Regions from separate parts of the Duffyella gerundensis genome, predicted to be linked through region 3. Evidence: predicted binding sites of a transcription regulator. Region 3 holds the regulator's gene; each other region holds the start of a gene.

Region 1 (7,378 bases), 1.3 Mb from region 3:
AGAGTAACGGTGAAGCAAATTTTCTCTGAGATGTTTGCAAGCGGGCCAGTCCCCTGAGCCGATATTTCATACCAACAGAGTGTGACGCTCTGCTACCTGTGTGCATGCTCGGTCCGTCCGAGAAGCCTAATGGTTGCGACGGCATACTCACCTTGAACCAAGGGTTCAAGGGTTACAGCCTGCGGCGGCATCTCGGAGATCTCCCCTCTTCTATCACCCTTTAAGTACCAGCACGTTACACGTGAAAAAAATCACTTCTTATGCCTTAACTCTTGCTGTGAGCAACGCTTTTTTCATCCTGCACTTCTTCTCGTTAATCATCCTGTTATAGTGATTTTATTCACTTTCCGCGTTAGCAGGTAACTCAATGCCGTCGCTCTCATTACGTGACAGACAGGATATCCGCAGCCATATTCGGCATCTGCGCCGCTCGCTCTCTGCTGCGCAACAGCAGACGGCAGCCGATCGGGTTGCTGAACACGCCATCAATTTCGCCCCGGTCACGCAAGCGCAGAACATCGCTCTGTTTCTCTCCTTCGACGGCGAGCTGAATACCCGGCCGTTGATAGCGCGTCTCTGGCAGCAGCATAAAAACGTCTTTTTGCCTGTCCTGCATCCTTTTGCACGCGGTCAGCTGCTGTTTTTGCGCTATACGCCAGAAAGCGACCTGCGCCTTAATCGTCTGCGCATTCCGGAGCCGCCACTGGACGTGCGTCATATTATTCCGCTGTCTCAGCTGGATATCATCATGATGCCGCTGGTTGCTTTTGACAGTTACGGCCAGCGGCTGGGCATGGGCGGTGGATTTTACGATCGCACGTTACAGCACTGGCAGCAGCATCGCCTGGCCACGATCGGCCTGGCGCACGATTGTCAGCATGTGGATGCCTTGCCGGTCGCAGAATGGGATGTACCGCTGAGCGCAGTGATTACGCCAGCAAAACTGTGGCAATGGGATTTAACATGAGGAGAGAACGGATGCGCTTACAGAGCATAGGGGAAACAAAATAGCCCGCCGCCTGAAACAGGCATGCGGGCCGGGACATCAGCAGTGAGCGTCGTTAAATCAGTAGAGCAGGCGCGCGCGCATGGTGCCTGGAATGGCCTTCATCAGCTGTAGCGCTTTATCCGCTACCGTTTGATCGGCATCGATGTCGATCACCACGTAGCCCATATACGGCGTGGTTTGCAGGAACTGGGCGGCGATGTTGATGCCTTGCTCAGCAAAGATCTGGTTGAGCGCGGTCAGCACGCCAGGACGGTTCTCGTGGATATGCAGCAGTCGGCTGACATGCTCGCCATGAACTGGCAGAGAGACTTCCGGGAAGTTAACCGCAGAGAGCGTTGAACCGTTATCGGAGTACTTAGCCAGCTTACCGGCCACTTCAATGCCGATATTTTCCTGCGCTTCTTCGGTGGAACCACCAATGTGCGGCGTCAGAATCACGTTGTCGAACTCACACAGCGGCGACGTGAAAGGATCGCTGTTGGTTGCCGGCTCGGTAGGGAAAACGTCAATTGCGGCGCCAGCAAGGTGTTTACGCTTCAGCGCATCGCACAACGCAGGAATATCCACTACCGTACCGCGCGAGGCGTTGATCAGCAGCGCGCCTGGCTTCATCCAGGCCAGCTCTTTCTCACCGATCATATCCTGCGTTGAGGCAGTTTCCGGCACGTGCAGCGTGACGATATCGCTCATTCCCAGCAGTTCGCTGAGCTGGTTAACCTGAGTGGCATTGCCCAGCGGCAGTTTATTCTCGATATCGTAAAAATAGACGTGCATGCCCAGGCTTTCCGCCAGCACGCCAAGCTGCATACCGATGTGGCCATAGCCGATGATGCCGAGCTTTTTGCCGCGCGCTTCATAGGAGCCAACCGCCAGCTTGTTCCAGATACCACGGTGCGCCTTGGCGTTCGCTTCCGGAATACCGCGCAGCAGCAGCAGCAGCTCGCCGATCACCAGTTCTGCAACAGATCGGGTATTAGAGAAAGGTGCATTAAACACCGGAATACCGCGCTGCGCCGCAGCATTGAGATCAACCTGGTTAGTGCCGATGCAGAAGCAGCCAACCGCCACCAGTTTTTCTGCCGCCGCGAAAACTTCTTCCGTCAGCTGCGAGCGCGAACGGATGCCGATGAAATGCGCATCGCGAATTGACGCTTTCAGTGCTTCTGTATCCAGCGCACCTTTATGAAATTCGATGTTGGTGTAACCCGCAGCACGCAGATTTTCCAGCGCGCTTTGGTGCACGCCTTCCACCAGCAGGAATTTAATCTTGTCTTTCTCCAGTGATACCTTTGCCATTTCCCGACCCTATTATGCAGACTTCAGATGGAGCTGATGATCGGCAGCTGTACCCATGCAAAAGAGCGTTTCTCCTGTCCGTCACGATTCAGCACGGTGACCAACCGGACAATTCTCTTCTGCCTGCGTCAGCTAACCAGATATAAGCCAGCCTTCTGCCAAAATAACAAAATTTACGTATGGAGCAATACAAACGATTGCCTGGCATGCAGCACAGGCAGAGCGCCTGTTGCTGCGACATGGCACAAAATCTGGTTAAGGAATTTAGCCCCAGAATGTTAGCAATGTCAGCGTGCTGTTTGTGACATAAGTCACTAAATATTGCGGGTTAACAAAAGTTACGTTTTAGCGGAAAAAACTCAGCGCTGCAGATCATTTCTCAATGGTTCGCACGCCATTTGGACCGCCAATCAATGCCACGTCGGCTCCGCGGGCAGCAAACAGCCCTACCGTCACCACGCCAGGCAGCGCGTTAATGGCCTGCTCAAGCGCAATCGGCTCCATGATACGCAAGTTGTGCACATCCAGAATGATATTGCCGTTATCGGTAATCACATGCTGGCGATATTCCGGCAGACCACCCAGCTTAACCAGCTCGCGGGCAACAAAACTGCGCGCCATCGGGATCACCTCAACCGGCAACGGAAAGTGCCCCAGCACGTCGACTTCTTTTGACGCATCGGCGATGCAGATAAACCTGGTCGCCACGGCGGCAATGATCTTTTCGCGCGTTAATGCCGCGCCACCGCCTTTGATCATTTCCATTTGCGGATTGATTTCATCTGCGCCATCGACATATATCGCCAGCGAATCGACCTCGTTCAGGTCAAAAACGGGAATGCCCAACGCCTTCAGTTTTAACGTCGAAGCTTCCGAACTGGATACCGCACCGTCAATCTGGTGTTTTATCGTGCCCAGCGCATCAATAAAATGCGCGGCGGTGCTGCCGGTGCCCACGCCAACAATCGTGCCGGGCTGGACATATTCCAGCGCGGCCCAGCCTACGGCCTTTTTCAGTTCATCCTGAGTCATGATATAAACCTGTGCTGCCACTAAGTTGAGGCGCGTAGTATAAATCAAGCTTCTGTGAAAGTGCGCATAGCACAGAGAGCGATTCGCAGCTTTGTAAGCCAGCCCACAAAACACACTGTAACGAGAAGTACCCGGCAACAGGCTGTTTTATGGCATAGTGCAGAAAACCATCCTGAGAGAGAAACAGAACGCTAATGAAACGCCCGGATTATCGAACGCTTCAGGCGCTGGACGCAGTGATTCGTGAACGCGGCTTTGAGCGCGCGGCACAAAAGCTTTGCATTACGCAGTCAGCGGTCTCACAGCGTATCAAACAGCTGGAAAATCTGTTTGGCCAGCCGCTACTGGTGCGCACCGTGCCGCCCCGCCCCACCGAACAGGGACAAAAACTGCTGGCACTGCTGCATCAGGTTGAGTTGCTGGAAGAGGAGTGGCTGGGCGATGAGAACAGCGGCACCACACCACTGCTGCTGTCGCTGGCGGTCAATGCCGACAGTTTGGCGACCTGGTTACTGCCTGCGTTAAAAGATGTGCTGGCTGATTCACCGGTGCGCCTCAATTTGCAGGTGGAAGATGAAACACGCACTCAGGAGCGCCTGCGCCGCGGTGAAGTGGTCGGCGCGGTAAGTATCCAGCCGCAGCCATTACCCAGTTGCCTGGTCGATCAGCTGGGCGCGCTGGACTATCTGTTTGTTGGCTCGCCCGACTTTGCCACCCGCTATTTTCCCAACGGCGTCACCCGCTCAGCGCTGCTGAAGGCACCTGCGGTGGCGTTTGACCATCTTGATGATATGCATCAGGCGTTTCTGCAGCAGAACTTCGATCTCTCTCCCGGCAGCGTACCCTGCCATATCGTCAACTCGTCAGAGGCCTTTGTGCAGCTGGCAAGACAGGGTTCAACCTGTTGTATGATCCCGCACTTGCAGATTGAGCGCGAGCTGGCGAATGGCGAACTGGTGGATTTAACGCCGGGACTGCTGCAGCGACGCATGCTTTACTGGCACCGTTTTGCGCCCGAAAGTCGCCTGATGCGTCGGGTAACGGATGCGCTGCTGGCGCATGGTCATCGCGTGTTAAGACAAGATGCGGAGATGATCTAAAAAACAGGGCGGGATGCCGCCCTGTTAACTGATTTACTGCGGCTGAAGCTGGAACACCACATCAACTTGATCGTCAAAGTGGATGCTCTGCTGCTCATAGGTTTGCTGCGCGGTCGTGTCCGCCATTGCCGAAGCTGATTTATACATGCGTGCCACCGGCATTGGCTGATAATTTGAGACGTGATACCGCACGCTCCATACCGCGCCAAGCTTGCTGTGGAAACCTTCAGCCAGTGCCTGTGCCTGCTGGGTCGCATTGGCAATTGCTGCCTGGCGCGCTTTATCCTTGAACGCTTCCGGGTTGGCTACACCTAACTCAACCGAGCGAATCTCATTCAGACCCGACTTCAGCGCACCGTCCAGCAGCTCATTAAGCTTATCGAGCTGGCGCAATGTGACCTGCACCTGACGCACGGCACGGTAGCCTTTCAGCACCGCTTTGCCCTCTTTGGTGTAATCATATTCCGGCTGCGTACGCAGGTTAGCGGCATCAATATCTTTTTTCTCAATGCCATTTTTATTCAGAAAATCAAAATACTGTGCGACGCGATCGTCAGCCTGTTTCTTTGCCTCTGCGGCTTCTTTAGACGAAACATTCACTTCGATAGCCAGCGTGGCGATGTCAGGCGTTGCGTCAACGCTGGCCTGGCCAGACGTCACAACGTGCGGGCCGTTAGGCAGTTCTTCCGCCTGAGAAACCAGCGGCAGCGTGCCCATTGCCATCAGGGCTGAAAGAGCCAGAGCTTTCATTTTCACCAAAGTCCTCCTTGAGGGGTTATCGCTAAAAGATGGGATTACAACGCCAGCTTGCCTGAGCAGCAAGCGGTTTTCCATGTGCGATGTTCTGAGTTTTCATTGTGGCAAAAGTTCCGCCAACGCGCGCGAACTCTTTAGTGAAAACCGGCAATGCCCTGTTGCGCCAGGCGAAACGCGATAAACCACATGATGACACCCACCAGCAAATTGATAATGCGCTGGGCAGCGACCGTGCGCAGAACCGGTGAAAGCGATGCCGCTAACAGCGCCAGGCCAAAAAACCAGGCCAGCGAGGCACTAATGGTGCCAAAAGCAAACCAGCCACGTGCCGCCTGCGGTAGCTGACTGCCCAGGCTACCCAGCACCACAAAAGTATCTAAATAAACGTGCGGATTAAGCCAGGTCACCGCCATCATGGTGGCAACAATCCGCCAGCGGCTCTGCTTTGCCACCGTTTCGTCAGCCAGCGACAGGTTACGATTACAGGCAATGCGTAAGGCACCAAAGCCATACCACAGCAGAAATGCTACGCCGCCCCAGGTGACCAGATTAAGCAGCAGCGGTGACTGCGTTAACAACGCGCTGCCGCCAAAAATCCCGGCACAGATCAGCACCATATCGCTCAGGCTACAAAGCGCGGCGGTCATAATATGAAACTGCCTACGCACGCCCTGATTGAGCACAAACGCATTCTGTGGGCCTAAAGGTAAAATAAGCGCCAGACCAAGCATAACGCCTTGAAAATAATAGGAGAGCATGCCGTTTTCCCGTTATGGCTATGAACAGACGCAGTGTAAATCGCGACCACTATTAGTGGAAATTCAAAATAGTGATAGAGCATTAGCGCAGCTGATAACCTGACAACCGACATAAAAAAAGGAGCCCTCAGGCTCCCTTATTCAATACAGCGTGTTATTTGCTGAGCGACACTTTTTGCTCAGCATCCGGCTGCGCAGGCTCAGCACGATGCAGATGCACATCCATCTGTGGATAAGGAATACCGATGCCGTGCTCGTCCAGCTTGAGCTTGAAGTTCTTCATCAGATCCCAGTAAACATTCTGCAGATCGCCGCTGTTGCTCCAGCAGCGCACCACGAAGTTCAGCGATGACGCTGCCATTTCGTTCAGGCCAATCTGCACGCCTTTTTCCTGCAGTACGCGTGAATCGGCATCAACCACTTCGCGCAGCAGCGTCAGCACCTGATCGACATCCGCATCATACGCGACACCGATAATGAACTCGTTGCGTCGTACCGGCTCGCGCGAGAAGTTGACGATGTTACCGGAGATAATTTTGCTGTTCGGCACCACCACAATTTTGCCATCGGCGGTACGTAACGTGGTAGAGAAGATCTGCACGCTTAATACCGTGCCCATCACGCCGCCGAGATCGACAAACTCACCGGTGCGGAACGGACGCAGCGTGACCAGCAACACGCCAGCCGCCAGGTTAGAGAGCGATCCCTGAAGTGCCAGGCCAACGGCCAAACCGGCTGCACCCAGCACGGCAATCACCGAGGCGGTTTGCACGCCAACCCGTCCCAGCGCGGCAATCAACGTAAAGGCAATAACGCCATAACGCACCAGCGTGGCCAGAAAGTCAGAAACCGTGTCATCAATGTGACGCGCGCGCAGCAGACGCTTGACGCCGTTAGAGATAATCCGCGCGATGATCATACCGATGATCAAAATGGCGATAGCGGCCACGATGTTTACCGCATAACTCAGCAGCAGCGCCTGATTGCGCACCAGCCAGCTCCCGGCGCTGTTAATGCCATCAACTACATGCAAATCTTCCATCTGTTAGCCCTGTTGTTGTTCCTGAAAAGAAGCATTATTGCCGAAGCGCTTCGGCAATCCACAGAGAAAGGGTAACTAATAAATAACGGATACGCCAAATCCCCGTTGAATTTGCTCTGTTTTTTGAGCTGATTCCATAAAAAAAGGCCCCGAAGGGCCTTATTTTGTACAAACTTTCGCAGCTTACAGCACGTCGACAGCGTTCAGTTCCTGGAACGCCTGCTCTAAACGCACAACCATAGAAGATTGTGACGCACGCAGCCATACGCGTGGATCGTAGTACTTTTTGTTTGGCTTCTCAGCGCCTTCCGGGTTACCCAGCTGCGCCTGCAGATAGCCTTCGTTCTTTTTGTAATACTGCAGAATGCCGTCCCAGGTTGCCCAC
Region 2 (7,378 bases), 1.0 Mb from region 3:
TGCTCAATGAAGCGACCGAGCGGGCACTGCGTGCTGCGGCGCTGTGGCCGGAAGTGAAAGATAATCTGGGGCAAAATGCGCTACAGCTCTCCAGCGGACAACAGCAACGGCTGGTGATCGCCCGCGCTATTGCGATCGAACCGGAAGTGCTGCTGCTGGATGAGCCGACTTCGGCGCTCGATCCCATCTCCACGCTGGTGGTGGAAGAGCTGATGAGCACGCTTAAGCAGCATTTCACGCTGGTACTGGTGACACACAATATGCAGCAGGCGGCGCGCGTATCAGATTACACCGCGTTTATGCATCATGGTGCGCTGGTTGAGTTTGCGGATACCGATACCATCTTCACCGCGCCGAAAGTGCGCCGCACGGAAGAGTACATTACCGGTCGATTTGGCTGATTAAAAAACGGTTTCCCGGGCGGGAAACCGGCTGTTTTACTCTTCGGCGTAACCCTGTGGCGGCAGTCGAACGCCATCCAGCCAGGCCGCATTGTCGCGCATTTCCAGCCTGCCAGCGGTAAACCAGCTCACCACCAGCGGATAGATCGCGTGCTCCTGATGCTGCACGCGCGCGATAACTTCGGCTTCGCTGTCTTCGGCAAATACCGGCACCCTGGCCTGTAGAATCACCGGCCCGCCATCCAGCTTGTCGGTGACAAAATGCACTGAGGTGCCGTGTTCCTTGTCGCCGTTGTCCAGCGCCTGACGATGCGTGTGCAGGCCAGGGTATTTCGGCAGCAGGGAAGGGTGGATGTTCAGCAGACGATCGTGGTAGTGCGCCACGAACTGCGGGCTGAGAATGCGCATATAGCCCGCGAGCACCAGCAGATCGGGCTGCCAGCGATCGATCTCTTCGATCAGCTGGCGATCAAAAGCTTCACGATCGGCAAACGCACTGGCTGACAATGCAAACGCCGGAATGGCAGCGTTGCGCGCACGTTCCAGACCAAACGCGCTGGCTTTATTACTGAACACGGCCACCACGCGGCCGTTGATGCGGTCCTGCTGGCAGGCATCCATGATTGCCTGAAGGTTGCTTCCACTGCCGGACACCAGCACGACGATGCGTTTCATGAATTGATAACCACACGCTCAGCGGCATCAGATGCTTTGATCACGCCAATCTTCCACGCCTGCTCGCCGGCATCGTTCATCAGCTGCACCGCTTTGTCCGCTTCTTCCGGGCTCAACACGATCAGCATGCCCACGCCACAGTTAAAGGTGCGATACATTTCGTGACGGCTGACGTTGCCCGCGTGCTGCATCCAGTCAAATACCGCTGGCCACTGCCAGCTCGACTCTTCCAGCACCGCCTGCGTGTTATCCGGCAGAACGCGCGGAATGTTTTCCCAGAAACCGCCGCCGGTGAGGTGCGCAATCGCGTGCACATCAACCTGTTCAATCAGGCTGAGAATATTTTTAACGTAGATGCGGGTCGGCGCCAGCAGGTGATCGGCCAGCGGTTTGCCTTCCAGCTGGTGGGTTGCCGGATCGGTCTGACTTACCTGCAGGATTTTGCGCACCAGTGAGTAGCCGTTGGAGTGCGGGCCGCTGGAGCCGAGTGCGATCAGCACATCACCGTCGGTGACCTTGCTGCCGTCAATGATCTCTGATTTTTCCACCACGCCAACGCAGAAGCCGGCCACGTCGTAATCTTCGCCGTGATACATGCCTGGCATTTCTGCGGTTTCGCCGCCAACCAGCGCACAGCCCGACTGCAGGCAGCCTTCGGCAATGCCTTCAATGACCGCGGCGGCAGTATCCACATCCAGCTTGCCGGTGGCGTAATAATCGAGGAAGAACAGCGGCTCGGCGCCCTGGACCACCAAATCGTTCACGCACATGGCGACCAGATCGATACCGATGCTGTCGTGACGTTTCAAATCCATGGCCAGACGCAGTTTAGTGCCAACGCCGTCGGTGCCGGAAACCAGCACCGGCTCACGGTATTTTTGCGGCAGCGCGCAAAGGGCACCAAAGCCGCCCAGTCCGCCCATCACTTCGGGACGGCGGGTTTTTTTCACTACGCCTTTGATACGATCGACTAACGCGTTGCCTGCATCGATATCAACGCCGGCGTCTTTATAGCTGAGAGAGGTTTTGTCGGTCACTGCGAAATCCCCACGCGGTTTGCGGTTGGTGGTTTGAAAAAAGCGCGGCAATTCTAACAGCGCAAGCAAACGTTTGCGAGTGCCTTATCACGCGGCAGATTGCGTTACCTGACAAAATGTCCGATCCTTGCGAAAGCTCCGCTTTGGCGTTTAATTGCCATAAGTCATATGGCGTTGAAAACAAAAGGCGGTATAATCCCGCGATTTTTTTTCGCTCAACTCAATGCCGGAGAACAACAATGAAGATCGTGGAAGTCAAACACCCGCTGGTCAAACATAAACTGGGTCTGATGCGTGAGCATGATGTAAGCACCAAGCGTTTCCGCGAGCTGGCATCAGAAGTGGGTAGCCTGTTGACCTACGAAGCCACTGCCGATCTGGAAACCGAGCGCGTTACGATTGAGGGCTGGAATGGCCCGGTTGAGATCGATCAGATCAAAGGCAAGAAGATTACCGTGGTGCCGATTCTGCGCGCCGGTCTGGGTATGATGGAAGGGGTGCTTGAGCACGTGCCGAGTGCGCGTATCAGCGTGGTGGGCGTCTATCGTGACGAAGAGACGCTGGAGCCAGTACCTTACTTTCAGAAGCTGGTATCAAATATCGAAGAGCGCATGGCGTTGGTGGTTGACCCGATGCTGGCAACCGGCGGCTCAATGATCGCCACCATCGACCTGCTGAAAAAAGCGGGCTGCACCAGCATTAAGGTGCTGGTACTGGTGGCCGCGCCGGAAGGGATCAAGGCGCTGGAGAAGGCGCACCCGGACGTTGAGTTGTATACCGCGTCGGTGGATCAGGGCCTCAACGAGAAAGGGTATATCATCCCCGGTCTTGGGGATGCCGGCGATAAGATCTTTGGCACTAAATGATGTTCCTTGCGGGCTATTTTACTGGCCACTTTACCTCCGCGCAGTGCGCGCAATCCTCACGTACTTCAGTACGCTCCGGTTGCTGTGCGCTGAGCGTCTGTAAATTGGCGGCGACAATAACGCCCGTGCTTCAGCAAGGTCAACTGGCGGGTCAACGGCAAGGTCAATGCCAGGTTCAGCGGTCGGGATCCTGGTCGGGGCTGGAGCCGTTACCGATTCAGTTTGGTGAGCATTGCGGGCGGCAGGCCAGTGATGCCCGCCGCAATGTTTGCAGAAAGTCTTGTTCGAACAGCCGACCAGAGGGTCGGCTTTTTTTTGGTTTTTTTAGCCGCCAGAAGAGGATAAATAATGACTCGTCGCGCCATCGGCGTTAGTGAACGCCCACCGCTGTTGCAGACCATTCCGCTCAGCTTTCAGCATCTGTTTGCCATGTTTGGCGCGACGGTGCTGGTGCCTATTCTGTTCCATATTAATCCGGCCACCGTGCTGCTGTTTAATGGCCTCGGTACTTTGCTCTATCTGTTCATCTGTAAGGGAAAAATCCCTGCTTATCTCGGTTCGAGCTTTGCCTTTATTTCTCCGGTGCTGCTATTACTGCCGCTGGGATATGAAGTGGCGCTGGGCGGCTTTATCCTCTGCGGCGTGCTGTTTTGTGTGGTGGCGCTGATCGTGAAAAAAGCGGGCACCGGCTGGCTGGACGTGATGTTTCCTCCAGCGGCGATGGGCGCGATTGTGGCGGTCATTGGTCTGGAACTGGCGGGCGTAGCGGCGAACATGGCCGGGCTGTTACCGGCTGAAGGCAGCGCAGCAGATAGCACTGCGGTGACCATTTCACTGGTTACGCTGGCGGTGACCATCTTCGGCTCGGTGCTGTTTCGCGGTTTTCTGGCGATTATCCCGATCCTGATCGGCGTGGTGGTCGGCTATGCGCTGTCGTTTGCGATGGGCATCGTGGACTGGACGCCGGTTTACAATGCGCCGTGGTTTGCTTTGCCGACCTTCTATACGCCACGCTTTGAGTGGGCGGCGATGCTGACCATTCTGCCCGCTGCGCTGGTGGTGATCGCCGAGCATATCGGTCATCTGGTGGTGACCGCTAACATCGTCAAAAAGGATCTGCTGCGCGACCCCGGCCTGCATCGCTCGATGTTTGCTAACGGCGTTTCAACTATCTTCTCCGGCCTGTTTGGCTCAACGCCCAACACCACCTACGGGGAAAATATCGGCGTGATGGCGATCACGCGGGTATACAGCACCTGGGTCATCGGTGGCGCAGCCATTCTGGCGATTCTGCTCTCCTGCGTCGGCAAGCTGGCGGCAGCCATTCAGGCCATTCCGGTGCCGGTAATGGGCGGCGTTTCGCTGCTGCTTTATGGCGTGATTGGCGCCTCCGGTATTCGCGTGTTGATCGAATCAAAGGTCGATTACAACAAGGCACAGAATCTGATTCTGACCTCAGTAATCCTGATCATTGGCGTCAGCGGTGCCAAAATTCATATCGGCGCCGCCGAGCTGAAGGGCATGGCGCTGGCAACCATCGTTGGCGTCGGTCTTAGCCTGATCTTCAAAGCGATCAGCCTGCTGCGCCCGGAAGAAGTAGTGCTGGAAGCTGACGACAACGCGCCACGATGACGATCGCCCGGGCAGCCCGGCTGCCCGTTTCGTCTCTGCCGCAAAGTTGTGATAAACTTCCCGCGATTTTTTGCCCGCCCTGACCGAGGTAATTCTGAACACGCCGGCACAACTTTCATTGCCACTCTATCTGCCCGATGACGAAACCTTCGCCAGTTTCTGGCCGGGGGAAAACCCGTCGCTGCTTGCCGCGCTGACCGGCGCACTGCAACAGGAACATGGCAGCTACCTCTATTTCTGGTCACGGGAAGGCGGTGGACGTAGTCATCTGCTGCATGCCGCCTGCGCACAGATGTCAGCACGTGGCGAAGCGGTCGGTTATGTGCCGCTGGATAAGCGCACCTGGTTTGTGCCGGAAGTGTTAGACGGGATGGAACAGATGGCGCTGGTCTGCATCGATAACATCGAATGCATCGCCGGTGACGACGCCTGGGAAATGGCGATCTTCGATCTCTACAACCGCATTCTGGAAACCGGTAAAACCCGGCTGTTGATCACTGGCGATCGGCCGCCGCGGCAGCTCAATTTGCAGCTGCCCGATCTCGCCTCGCGGCTCGACTGGGGCCAGATCTACCGTCTGCAACCGCTGTCGGATGAAGATAAACTGCAGGCGCTTAAGCTGCGCGCCAACCTGCGCGGTTTTGAACTGCCGGATGATGTGGGCCGCTTTCTGCTGAAGCGGCTCGACCGCGAAATGCGCACGCTGTTCGTTACGCTGGATCGTCTCGATCGCGCGTCGATCAGCGCCCAGCGCAAGCTCACCATTCCCTTCGTGAAAGATATCCTCGCGCTGTAGGCGAGTTATCCCTTCTGATAACGGCGGAAACGCTGTTGCAACTGACGTAGCTGATCGATACGCGCATCGTACCGCGCCTGCTTCAGGCTGCCCAACGGCACCTGGGCGCTGGCGCTGCTGAGGGTCGTGATCGCCTGATCCAGCTGCCCGCCTAAAGCCAGTCCTTCGGCACGTGCCGACAGCTCTTCGTCACGCAGGTTTTGCGCTGCCGACGCCTGTGCAAGCAGATCCCAGCCGTTGCTGTCATCAGGATGCGCCCAGGTATAACGATTCAGAATGCGGCTGGCGTTGGCAGGCTGCTTCGCTTCCAGCAGGGCATTCGCCAGGTTGAGCTGCACCACCGGGCTGTTGCTCTTCACACTGCTCAACAGCGCAACCGCCTGCTGCGGCTGATTTAGGCCAATCTCAATGTCACTCATGATATCGAGATACCAGACGTTGGCCGGTTGTTTGGCCAGCAGTGGCGCAATGATACGCTTCGCATTATCAAAGCTTTTGGCCTGTAAAAATTGCACCGCTTTGCCGTACTGTGCGGCGGCCTGCTCACGGCTGTTGCCTTTCATCCACTCATTCAGCAGATCGTCACCCAGCTGATTCTGCCCGGTGGCGTACATACCCAGCGCCCGCACTTTCGCCATGTAAAAATCCTGGGAAGATTGCACTACCATCGGCTTCATCTGATTGGCGCGGTTGCGCGCGTCAGAAAGGCGGCTGTCGGGCAGCGGGTGGGTCAACAAAATTTCCGGCGGCCGGGAGGAGAAGCGTGACTGATCGGCGAGCTTTTGCAAAAAGTTGGGCATCGCCTGCGGATCGAAGCCCGCGCGCTGCAACACCTGAATGCCGATGCGATCCGCTTCCTGTTCATTATTCTGCGTAAAGGAGATGACGCCCTGCTGCGTACCCGCCAGCGTGCCGGTCAGCGCCGCCATGCCGCCCTGCGGATTAGCCATCGCCAGCAGGATAGAGCCGAGCACGCCCACCCAGGTCAGCGGCGCGTTGCGCTGCTGCTCTTCCATCGCACGCGCCAGATGGCGCTGGGTCACGTGCGAAATCTCATGCGCCATCACCGAGGCGAGCTGGCTTTCATTATCCGCATAGCGAAACAGCGCCGAATGCAGCACCACATTGCCGCCAAAAAAGGCGAAGGCGTTCAGCTCATCATTACGAATAAGGAAGAAATGGAAGGGCGTTCTGACCGACTGGGCATGCGATACCAGCCGCTGTCCCAGCTGATTAATGTAGTCATTAAGCAGCGGATCGTTGATCAGCGGCGCGCTGGCCCGCAGCTGGCGCACATAAAAGTCGCCCATCTGCAGTTCCTGATTGATCGACAGCGTTGCGCCCGCCGTGGTGCCAATATCCGGTAAATTATCTGGCATGTCCGCCCGTGCGGGCATCGCTGCGGCAAACTGGCAGCAGAGCAGAGTGGCAAGCACCGTTTTTTTCAAATCAATCATCATGCAGCGGTCCCGGAATGGAAAAGAGGATGGATCTGTGACACGCCGTTAGCGATGTCGGGCTGAACGTAAGTTATCTTAACGAGTGAGATAAAAGAATGAAACAACGTGCTGAGAGACGAAAATCGCGAGCTGGCATCAAAATTGCCGTAAAAAATTGAATATCTCTCTGCAGGAGCAACGCGGCGGTGTCAGCGACAGCGAACCTCAAGGCAAACGCTTTACCGCGCTGGATACTGCCTGCGCAAGCCGCAATAGGGACGAAATATCGATTAAAAAAATCGTCCGTAAAAATGGCGGTTTCTTAAAGTTATGTAAACACATTCAAATTTACTGAAAGTAATTGTCATGTTATCCAGGTATACTCTGAAAAATAGCCGTAGCAGGACACATTAGGTTTCGTATTTCAATTAGTTATTTTAATTGTAATGTTTATTATTTTTATAGGTTAATAGTTATATTTGGATCGATTTTCGCGCTGGAAATTGCACTTAGTGAATACCATTCCCCTTAA
Region 3 (7,378 bases):
GGCGACAGCGCCACCAGCGGCATAATGGTGGCGAACACCTTGTTAGACTTATGGGCTGGATACGTATCAACCACCAGCGCCTGCCAGCTAACGGCAGCAGCACAGACGCCCACCGCTTGCAGGAAACGTAATATCAGCATCCAGTGGGTATCCTGCACCCACAGCATGCCGCCACAGCCAACGGCAAACAGTGCCAAACCAGCCAGCAGCACCGGCTTGCGGCCGATGCGATCGGAAAGCGGGCCCCAAATCAGCTGGGCAACGGCAAAACCGGCCAGAAAAATCGACAGGCTGGCGCTGATCACCCCAGCTTCAGTGGCAAAATCCTGCTGCATCAGCGAAAAAGCAGGCAGATACATGTCGGTGGCCAGAAAGCCGAGCATGCTTAATAACGCGAGGTAAGGTAAGAAAAAAATATTCCTGGTCATGGGACGCTCATCAAAATTATTGTCGGCGCAGTGTAAAAGCATGCACAGCGCGTTGTGAAACGGTAATATTTGCCTCTGGCTTTGAAATTTTTTGCAGGCAAACAATGTGGTCTGAACATGGGTTAGAAGTGATTGATGCTGTGGCACGTACTGGCAGCTTCAGCGCCGCGGCGGAAGAGCTGCACCGCGTGCCTTCCGCTATCAGTTATACCGTGCGCCAGCTTGAGCGCTGGCTGGCTGTACCGCTGTTCGAACGGCGTCACCGCGACGTAATTTTAACCGCTGCCGGGGAACATTTTGTCGTCGAAGGCCGTTCTGTTATCAAAAAAATGCTTGCCACCCGACGTCAGTGTCAGCAGGTAGCCAACGGCTGGCGCGGCCAGTTGAGCATCGCCGTTGATTGTATTGTTAAGCCGCCACGCACCCGGCAACTGGTGTTGGATTTCTATCGGCATTTCCCGGATATGGAACTGTTAATCAGCATGGAGGTGTTCAACGGCGTCTGGGATGCGCTGGCTGACGGGCGGGTAGACGTGGCCATCGGTGCCACGCAGGCGATCCCGGTGGGTGGGCGCTTTGCCTTCCGCGATATGGGAACCGTTAACTGGCGTTGCGTGGTGGAAAAATCACATCCGCTGGCCAGCATCACGGGTGTGGTCAGCGATGATGCCCTGCGTGAGTGGCCGTCGCTGGTGATGGAAGATACGTCACGTGCCCTGACGCGTCGCACCACCTGGACGCTGGATAATCAGCGTCGACTGGTGGTGCCTGACTGGCAAAGCGGCGTGGAGTGTCTACTGGCGGGATTGTGCGTCGGCATGATACCGGCGCACATTGCTGCGCCGCTGGAGCGGGACGGCACCTTACAGGCGCTGCAGCTGGCCAGCGAGTTCCCGGGCAGCCCCTGCTGTGTCAGTTGGTCTGAACAACAGAGTTCCCCTGCGCTAAGCTGGTTGCTCGATTACCTTGGCGATCCGGCCACGCTGAACCAGGAGTGGCTGCAGGAAAGCCATTAACGACGATAGTCGAGGAAAGGGCCGTCGGCGACTGAACGACGTTCAATCAGCGTCGGTTGCACCTCAATGGTTTGCTGCTGCTCGCGTTTGCTGAGAATGCGCTCCAGCAGCATATCCAGCGCGGTAACGCCCAGCTGCTCTTTTGGCTGATGTACGGTGGTCAGGGCAGGCGTAAAATAGCGCGCATTGCGCACGTTATCATAGCCGATCACTGAAATATCCTGCGGCACGCGCAAACCCATCTCATCCGCGGCACAAATTGCGCCCATCGCCATGATATCGCCACCGCAGAACACAGCAGTTGGCCGCTGTTTTTGTGACAGGATCTGCTGCATCGCCTTGTAGCCCGACTCTGGTTCGAAGTCACCCTGGACGATCCACTCATCGCGCACGGCGATGTTGGCCTCATTTAACGCCTTGAGGAATCCCGCATGGCGACCGCCGCCAGTGTTACGTTCCAGCTGGCCAGGAATCGCACCGATATCGCGATGGCCGCGATCGATCAGATAGCGGCCCGCCAGATAACCACCGTGGAAGGCATTATCAAGTACGGTGTCGGTGAAATCGCCACGCGACTCGCTCCAGTCCATCACCACCATTGGAATATTGCGGTTCTCTTCCAGCATTTTAAGCAGGTCATCAGGATATTCAGAGCACATCACCAGCAGGCCATCGACGCGCTTTTGCGCCATCATCGACAGGTAGGCGCGCTGTTTTTGCAGGTCATTGTGGGCGTTGCCCAGAATCAATGTATATCCGCGATCAAAGCAGCGGTTTTCTACCGCCTCTATAATTTCGGCGAAATAGGGCGCTTCGCTTGAGGTAGCCAGCAGGCCGATCGACTTGGTGTGATTGACCTTAAGGCTACGGGCAACGGCACTCGGTGAGTAGTGCAACGTTTTGATTGCTGCCCATACCGCTTCGCGCGTCTCTTCAGCGACAAAGCGTGTTTTGTTGATGACGTGCGACACGGTGGTGGTTGAAACACCGGCCAGTTTTGCCACGTCTTTGATTGTTGCCATGGAAGTGCTACTCCTGCGCTTATCGCAAAGGGTTGATAAGCATAATGTTAAACGTTTGCGTCTGCGGAATGTAATGCGGCGCAACCGGCCTTAATTGCCGAAATAAACGCCAAAAATAGGGGGGTGACGTCGTTAAAAGCGCTAACAGCAGACAGGTCGCGTAATGTTGCGCAACGCGAAGGGCGAATTCTAGCAAGGCTGCTGCAAGAAAACGAGATGTTTACCCAGCGAGCAAGATAAATCTTACGATAAAAAGAGACCACGAGGATAACCATGAGCACTGATTTAAAAATGGCATTGTTGACTACCGCCGGCGCGCTGGCGGTAATCATTGCATTTAGCGTGACGGCAATTCTGCACTGACGCCGACAAAAAAGGCCGCATCAACGCGGCCTTTTTTTGTTGCGCAACAGCAGGTGTCAACGAATATTTTTCGGCGTCATCACGCGACGTGCGCCAACGTAATGGCGCTGCCAGTAATCTTCTCCCAGCGCTGTAATCTGAATATCTTTTCCGGTCCGTGGCGACTGAATGAATTTGCCATCGCCCAGATACACGCCAACATGGTCAGCAGCGCCGCGGTTGTTAATGCGGAAGAACACCAGATCGCCTTTTTGCAGCGATTCGCGGTCGATCTGAGCGGCATCACGCAAATGAAACATCTCGTTGGCGGTGCGCGGAATCTTATACTTAACCAGATCTTTATAGGCATACCATACCAGGCCGCTACAGTCGAAGCCGGTGTGCGGTGAGGCACCGCCCCACTGATAAGGTTTGCCCAGCTGACCCATCAGCTTATTCATCGCCGTTTCACGGGCTTTCTGATAGCGCGCGCGGTGTGCCTTGCTCATTTTCAATGGCGCCAGTTTTGCCGCGGCGGTTTCCGTCTCAGCGGCATCTGACTGGCGATGACGGCCGTAGCGTTTCAGTGAGCGAAGGGTAGTGCGGGATTTCGGGGTTTGCAGCGAAGCAGTTTGAACCTTGGTGCGTTTTTTAAGCTTTAATTTCTGTACGGCGGTGAGGCGTGACTTTTTCGTTGTGGTTTTTACCGCGCGCTTTTTGCGTCGGTCGTCATCGCGTGCCAGTTTCTTTTCTGCCTTGTGATGGGTGGCGTTGACGGGTGCCTGCGGCGACGCTTCAGCCACATTCATCATCAACTGGGCAAACGCCAGCACAAAAAGCGTAATTAATAGACGCATGAGTCGGTTACAGGTATAGGGCCCAATGAACAGCGTGAGCGAATAAATAGCATTAATCTGACCCGGCGGTCAGACCCGAGCAGCAATTCTAATCGAACTTTTTCACAAAAGGTAAGGTCTTTTTCCATTATTAATTCCAGCAGGCAAAAACGCATTGAAAATAAACAATTTCAGTCGGTTATCGCAGCACATTATTACGAATTATTAATTGATTAACAGTGTGCAATGATAAGAAAATGTTATTTACCGGCTATAATCGTTGTCGCCTTACGGCGCCCGTTCAATCGCGGCTGAAAAGTCGTTTCGGCGGCAGGCGAGAATCGCTACAATAAATAGACACGAAGTCATGAATTAAGGAAGGCAAAAATGAGTACTGTTGAAAAAATTCAGCGCCAGATCGCAGAAAACCCGATCCTGCTGTACATGAAGGGTTCGCCAAAACTGCCAAGCTGTGGTTTTTCTGCTCAGGCCGTGCAGGCGCTTTCTGCCTGTGGTGAGCGCTTCGCCTTTGTGGATATTTTACAAAATCCTGATATCCGCGCTGAGCTGCCAAAGTACGCCAACTGGCCAACCTTCCCACAGCTGTGGGTTGACGGCGAGCTGGTCGGCGGCTGCGACATCATTATTGAGATGTTCCAGCGTGGCGAGCTGCAGCCGCTGATTAAAGAGGCGGCTGAAAAGCACAAAGAAGCAGAATAAAAAAAGGGGCGCGATGCCCCTTTTTCCTGCCAGTTTACGCCTGCTCGTCTTGCTCGTCTTGCTCGTCCTGCGATTCTGCGGCAGCCATCGGTAATGGCCAGCCTCCCAGACGTTTCCAGCGATTCACCAACTCACAAAACAGCGCGGCGGTTTGTTCCGTATCGTACAGCGCAGAGTGCGCCTGCGTGCTGTCAAAATCGATCTGCGCCGCAATACAGGCTTTTGCCAGCACGGTTTGTCCGAGCACCAGCCCGCTCAGCGCCGCAGTATCAAAGGTCACAAAAGGGTGAAAGGGGTTACGCTTCATGTTGCAGCGTGCTGACGCCGCCATCACAAAGTTCAGATCAAAGGTCGCATTATGCGCCACCATCACCGCCCGATTGCACTCGTGCTCTTTCATACCCTTACGGATCATTTTAAAGATGGCATGCAGCGCGTCATATTCGCTGACCGCGCCACGTAGCGGGTTTGCCGGATCGATGCCATTAAATGCCAGTGCTTCGGGCTGCAGCACCGAGCCTTCAAAAGGCTCAACGTGAAAATGCAGGGTTTCGTCAGCGTGCAGCCAGCCGGCATCGTCCATTTTTAAGGTCACTGCGGCGATTTCCAGCAGGGCGTTGGTTTTCGAATCAAAACCGGCGGTTTCGACATCAATAACCACGGGATAAAACCCCCGGAAGCGCTGTGACAGGGCATTTAGGTGATTCGATTCAGACATCAGGATCTCATTGAAGGGAAAATGCAGCGCGTATTATGGCAAAAAAGTGCGGGGCTTGCAGCAGGAAGGAAGAAGCGGGGCAGCGACGTGCCCCGAAAATAATCAGCTGCCCAGACCGGCGCCAGCGTGTTTGTTCTCAATCAGTTCAATCTTGTAGCCATCGGGATCTTCTACAAAGGCAATAATCGTGCTGCCGCCTTTGACCGGACCCGGCTCGCGCGTCACTTTCGCGCCCGCTTCACGAATGCGATCGCAGGTTGCTACGATGTCATCCACGCCCAGCGCAATGTGGCCGTAAGCATCACCGAGGTTGTAGCTCTCAACGCCCCAGTTATAGGTCAGCTCCAGCACCGCACCTTCGCTCTCATCGGTGTAACCCACAAAAGCCAGATCGTATTTATATTCGGTGTTTTTGCTTTCACGCAGCAGACGCATGCCGAGAACGCGGGTGTAAAAATCGAGTGAACGCTGCATATCGCCAACGCGAAGCATAGTATGAAGTAAACGCATAAAGTCCTCTTGGTGTCGGGTCATCATCCGATGACGTTAATTCCAGTATAGTGCCGAACAATGCGGCCAGAAACCTGGCCGCCCTGCACTATAGCGCAGGATAATCGGTATAGCCTTTCGCATCGCCACCGTAAAAGGTTTCCGGCTGCGGCTCATTGAGCGGCGCATTCTGACGCAGACGCTCAACTAAATCAGGATTGGCGATGTAATCGCGGCCAAACGCCACGGCGTCAATCAGGCCCTGAGCAATCAGCGACTCTGCTTTTTCAGCGGTATAGGCACCGGCGCCGATAATCACGCCAGGATAGGCCGCGCGTACCGCTTTACGGAAGGCATCGCTGTAAGGTTTGCCACCGGCCCAGTCAGGCTCGGAAATATGCAGATAGGCAAGATTGCGTTTGGCCAGCTGCTCAATATAGTAAATCGCGGCCTGCTCTTGATCTTCACCGTTGTCGAGGCCGTTAAATGGACCGAGTGGTGAAATACGGATACCGATGCGATCGGCTGCCCAGCCTTCAATCGCGGCATCGACCACTTCCAGCGCGAAACGCGTACGATTTTCAACGCTACCGCCATATTCATCGTCACGCTGGTTAGACGCCGGTGACAGGAACTGGTGGATTAAATAGCCGTGGGCAGAATGCAGCTCCAGCAGATCAAAGTCCGCTTCACGGGCATTGACCGCTGCCTGACGGAAATCTGCAACCGCTTGTTGAATCTCGGCCAGGCTCATGGCGCGTGGCGTTGAGGTCTCTTCGCGGATGGTTTTTCCCTGCTCGTCACGCAACGAGGTGCGTGTATTAGCGGAGATAGCAGAAGGAGCCAGTGGCGCGCGCTGGTGGGGTTGCAGCGACGCATGCGAAATTCGGCCGGTGTGCCACAGTTGAACCGCGCTGTGGCCCTGGGCGTCATGAATGCCTGCGTTAATCGCCTTCCATGCCGAAATCTGCTCTGCCGTATGCAGACCTGGCGCACCGGCGTAACCTTTTGCCTCAAACGAGATTTGTGTGGCTTCGGTAATGATCAGACCGGCGCTGGCGCGTTGACGGTAATATTCGCCCATCAGCGGCGTAGGCACGTCGCCCGGCTCAATGCTGCGCAGACGCGTCAGTGGTGCCATAAAAATGCGGTTAGGTACGGTAATCGCACCCACGGTAAGTGGGGTAAACAGCGTGGATAATGACATTCATTGCTCCCTGGAGTAGACCGGTCGTCTCGACCGATCGGTTTTTTAAAAGGTAGACGGGCTGAGCAGGTGGGTAAAGACCCGTAAGGCATTGCTCATCGGTGCCACGTCGCGGGTAATTTTGCTCTGTAAGCTGGCACCCAGCCATAGCAGGTAGAGCGTTTCAGCACATGCCTGCGGCGAGGATCCCAGTGTTAATCCGTGCTGCGCCACCGCCTGCTCCAGCGTGGCGGCCAGCGTCGCCATAGCGGCCTGCGAACCCTGGGTCAGCGCATCACGCATGCTTTCTGAGAGATCGCACACCTCAGCGGAAATTTTCACGCTCAGGCAGCCATAAATGTCACCCGACTCGCGAAAGCGCTGCTCAATCTGCTGATAAAACGCCAGAATGCGCTTCTGTGGCGGCGCATCGCCCTGAGCCAGAAAGGCGCTGAACTGCTGATGCGAACGTGCAAAATAGCGTTGCAGCAGCGCCACGCCAAAGGCCTCTTTCGACACAAAATGATGATAAAAAGAGCCTTTCGGCACGCCCGCCTGTTGCAGCAGTTCGTTCAATCCCATACCGGTAAAGCCACGCTGCAGACAGAGCTGTTCGCCGGT

Evidence for each region. Region 3 encodes PurR, which represses purine synthesis genes. Its sites were predicted from a motif close to CANGCAAACGTTTGCNTG; they were not measured.
Region 1: a site for PurR is predicted at 2,492-2,509, ahead of serA (phosphoglycerate dehydrogenase). Genes of this name have one in related genera too.
Region 2: a site for PurR is predicted at 2,176-2,193, ahead of purM (phosphoribosylformylglycinamidine cyclo-ligase). Genes of this name have one in related genera too.

The regions. Positions count from the first base shown of each region.
Region 1 covers NZ_LN907827.1:3,107,634-3,115,011, forward strand. Annotated here, with positions in the region: RNA gene ssrS (6S RNA) at 20-203, shown strand; gene EM595_RS14330 (5-formyltetrahydrofolate cyclo-ligase) at 368-967, shown strand; gene serA (phosphoglycerate dehydrogenase) at 1,067-2,305, opposite strand; gene rpiA (ribose-5-phosphate isomerase RpiA) at 2,678-3,337, opposite strand; gene EM595_RS14345 (LysR family transcriptional regulator ArgP) at 3,532-4,437, shown strand; gene EM595_RS14350 (oxidative stress defense protein) at 4,471-5,193, opposite strand; gene argO (arginine exporter ArgO) at 5,328-5,951, opposite strand; gene mscS (small-conductance mechanosensitive channel MscS) at 6,106-6,993, opposite strand; gene fbaA (class II fructose-bisphosphate aldolase) at 7,177-7,378, opposite strand, start outside.
Region 2 covers NZ_LN907827.1:2,822,888-2,830,265, reverse strand. Annotated here, with positions in the region: gene pstB (phosphate ABC transporter ATP-binding protein PstB) at 1-401, shown strand, start outside; gene purN (phosphoribosylglycinamide formyltransferase) at 438-1,076, opposite strand; gene purM (phosphoribosylformylglycinamidine cyclo-ligase) at 1,073-2,113, opposite strand; gene upp (uracil phosphoribosyltransferase) at 2,353-2,979, shown strand; gene uraA (uracil permease) at 3,328-4,611, shown strand; gene hda (DnaA inactivator Hda) at 4,706-5,407, shown strand; gene bepA (beta-barrel assembly-enhancing protease) at 5,413-6,867, opposite strand.
Region 3 covers NZ_LN907827.1:1,822,024-1,829,401, forward strand. Annotated here, with positions in the region: gene punC (purine nucleoside transporter PunC) at 1-428, opposite strand, end outside; gene punR (DNA-binding transcriptional activator PunR) at 533-1,444, shown strand; gene purR (HTH-type transcriptional repressor PurR) at 1,441-2,466, opposite strand; gene cydH (cytochrome bd-I oxidase subunit CydH) at 2,740-2,829, shown strand; gene EM595_RS08465 (C40 family peptidase) at 2,886-3,665, opposite strand; gene EM595_RS08470 (Grx4 family monothiol glutaredoxin) at 4,032-4,364, shown strand; gene rnt (ribonuclease T) at 4,399-5,082, opposite strand; gene gloA (lactoylglutathione lyase) at 5,185-5,592, opposite strand; gene nemA (alkene reductase) at 5,681-6,778, opposite strand; gene EM595_RS08490 (TetR/AcrR family transcriptional regulator) at 6,824-7,378, opposite strand, start outside.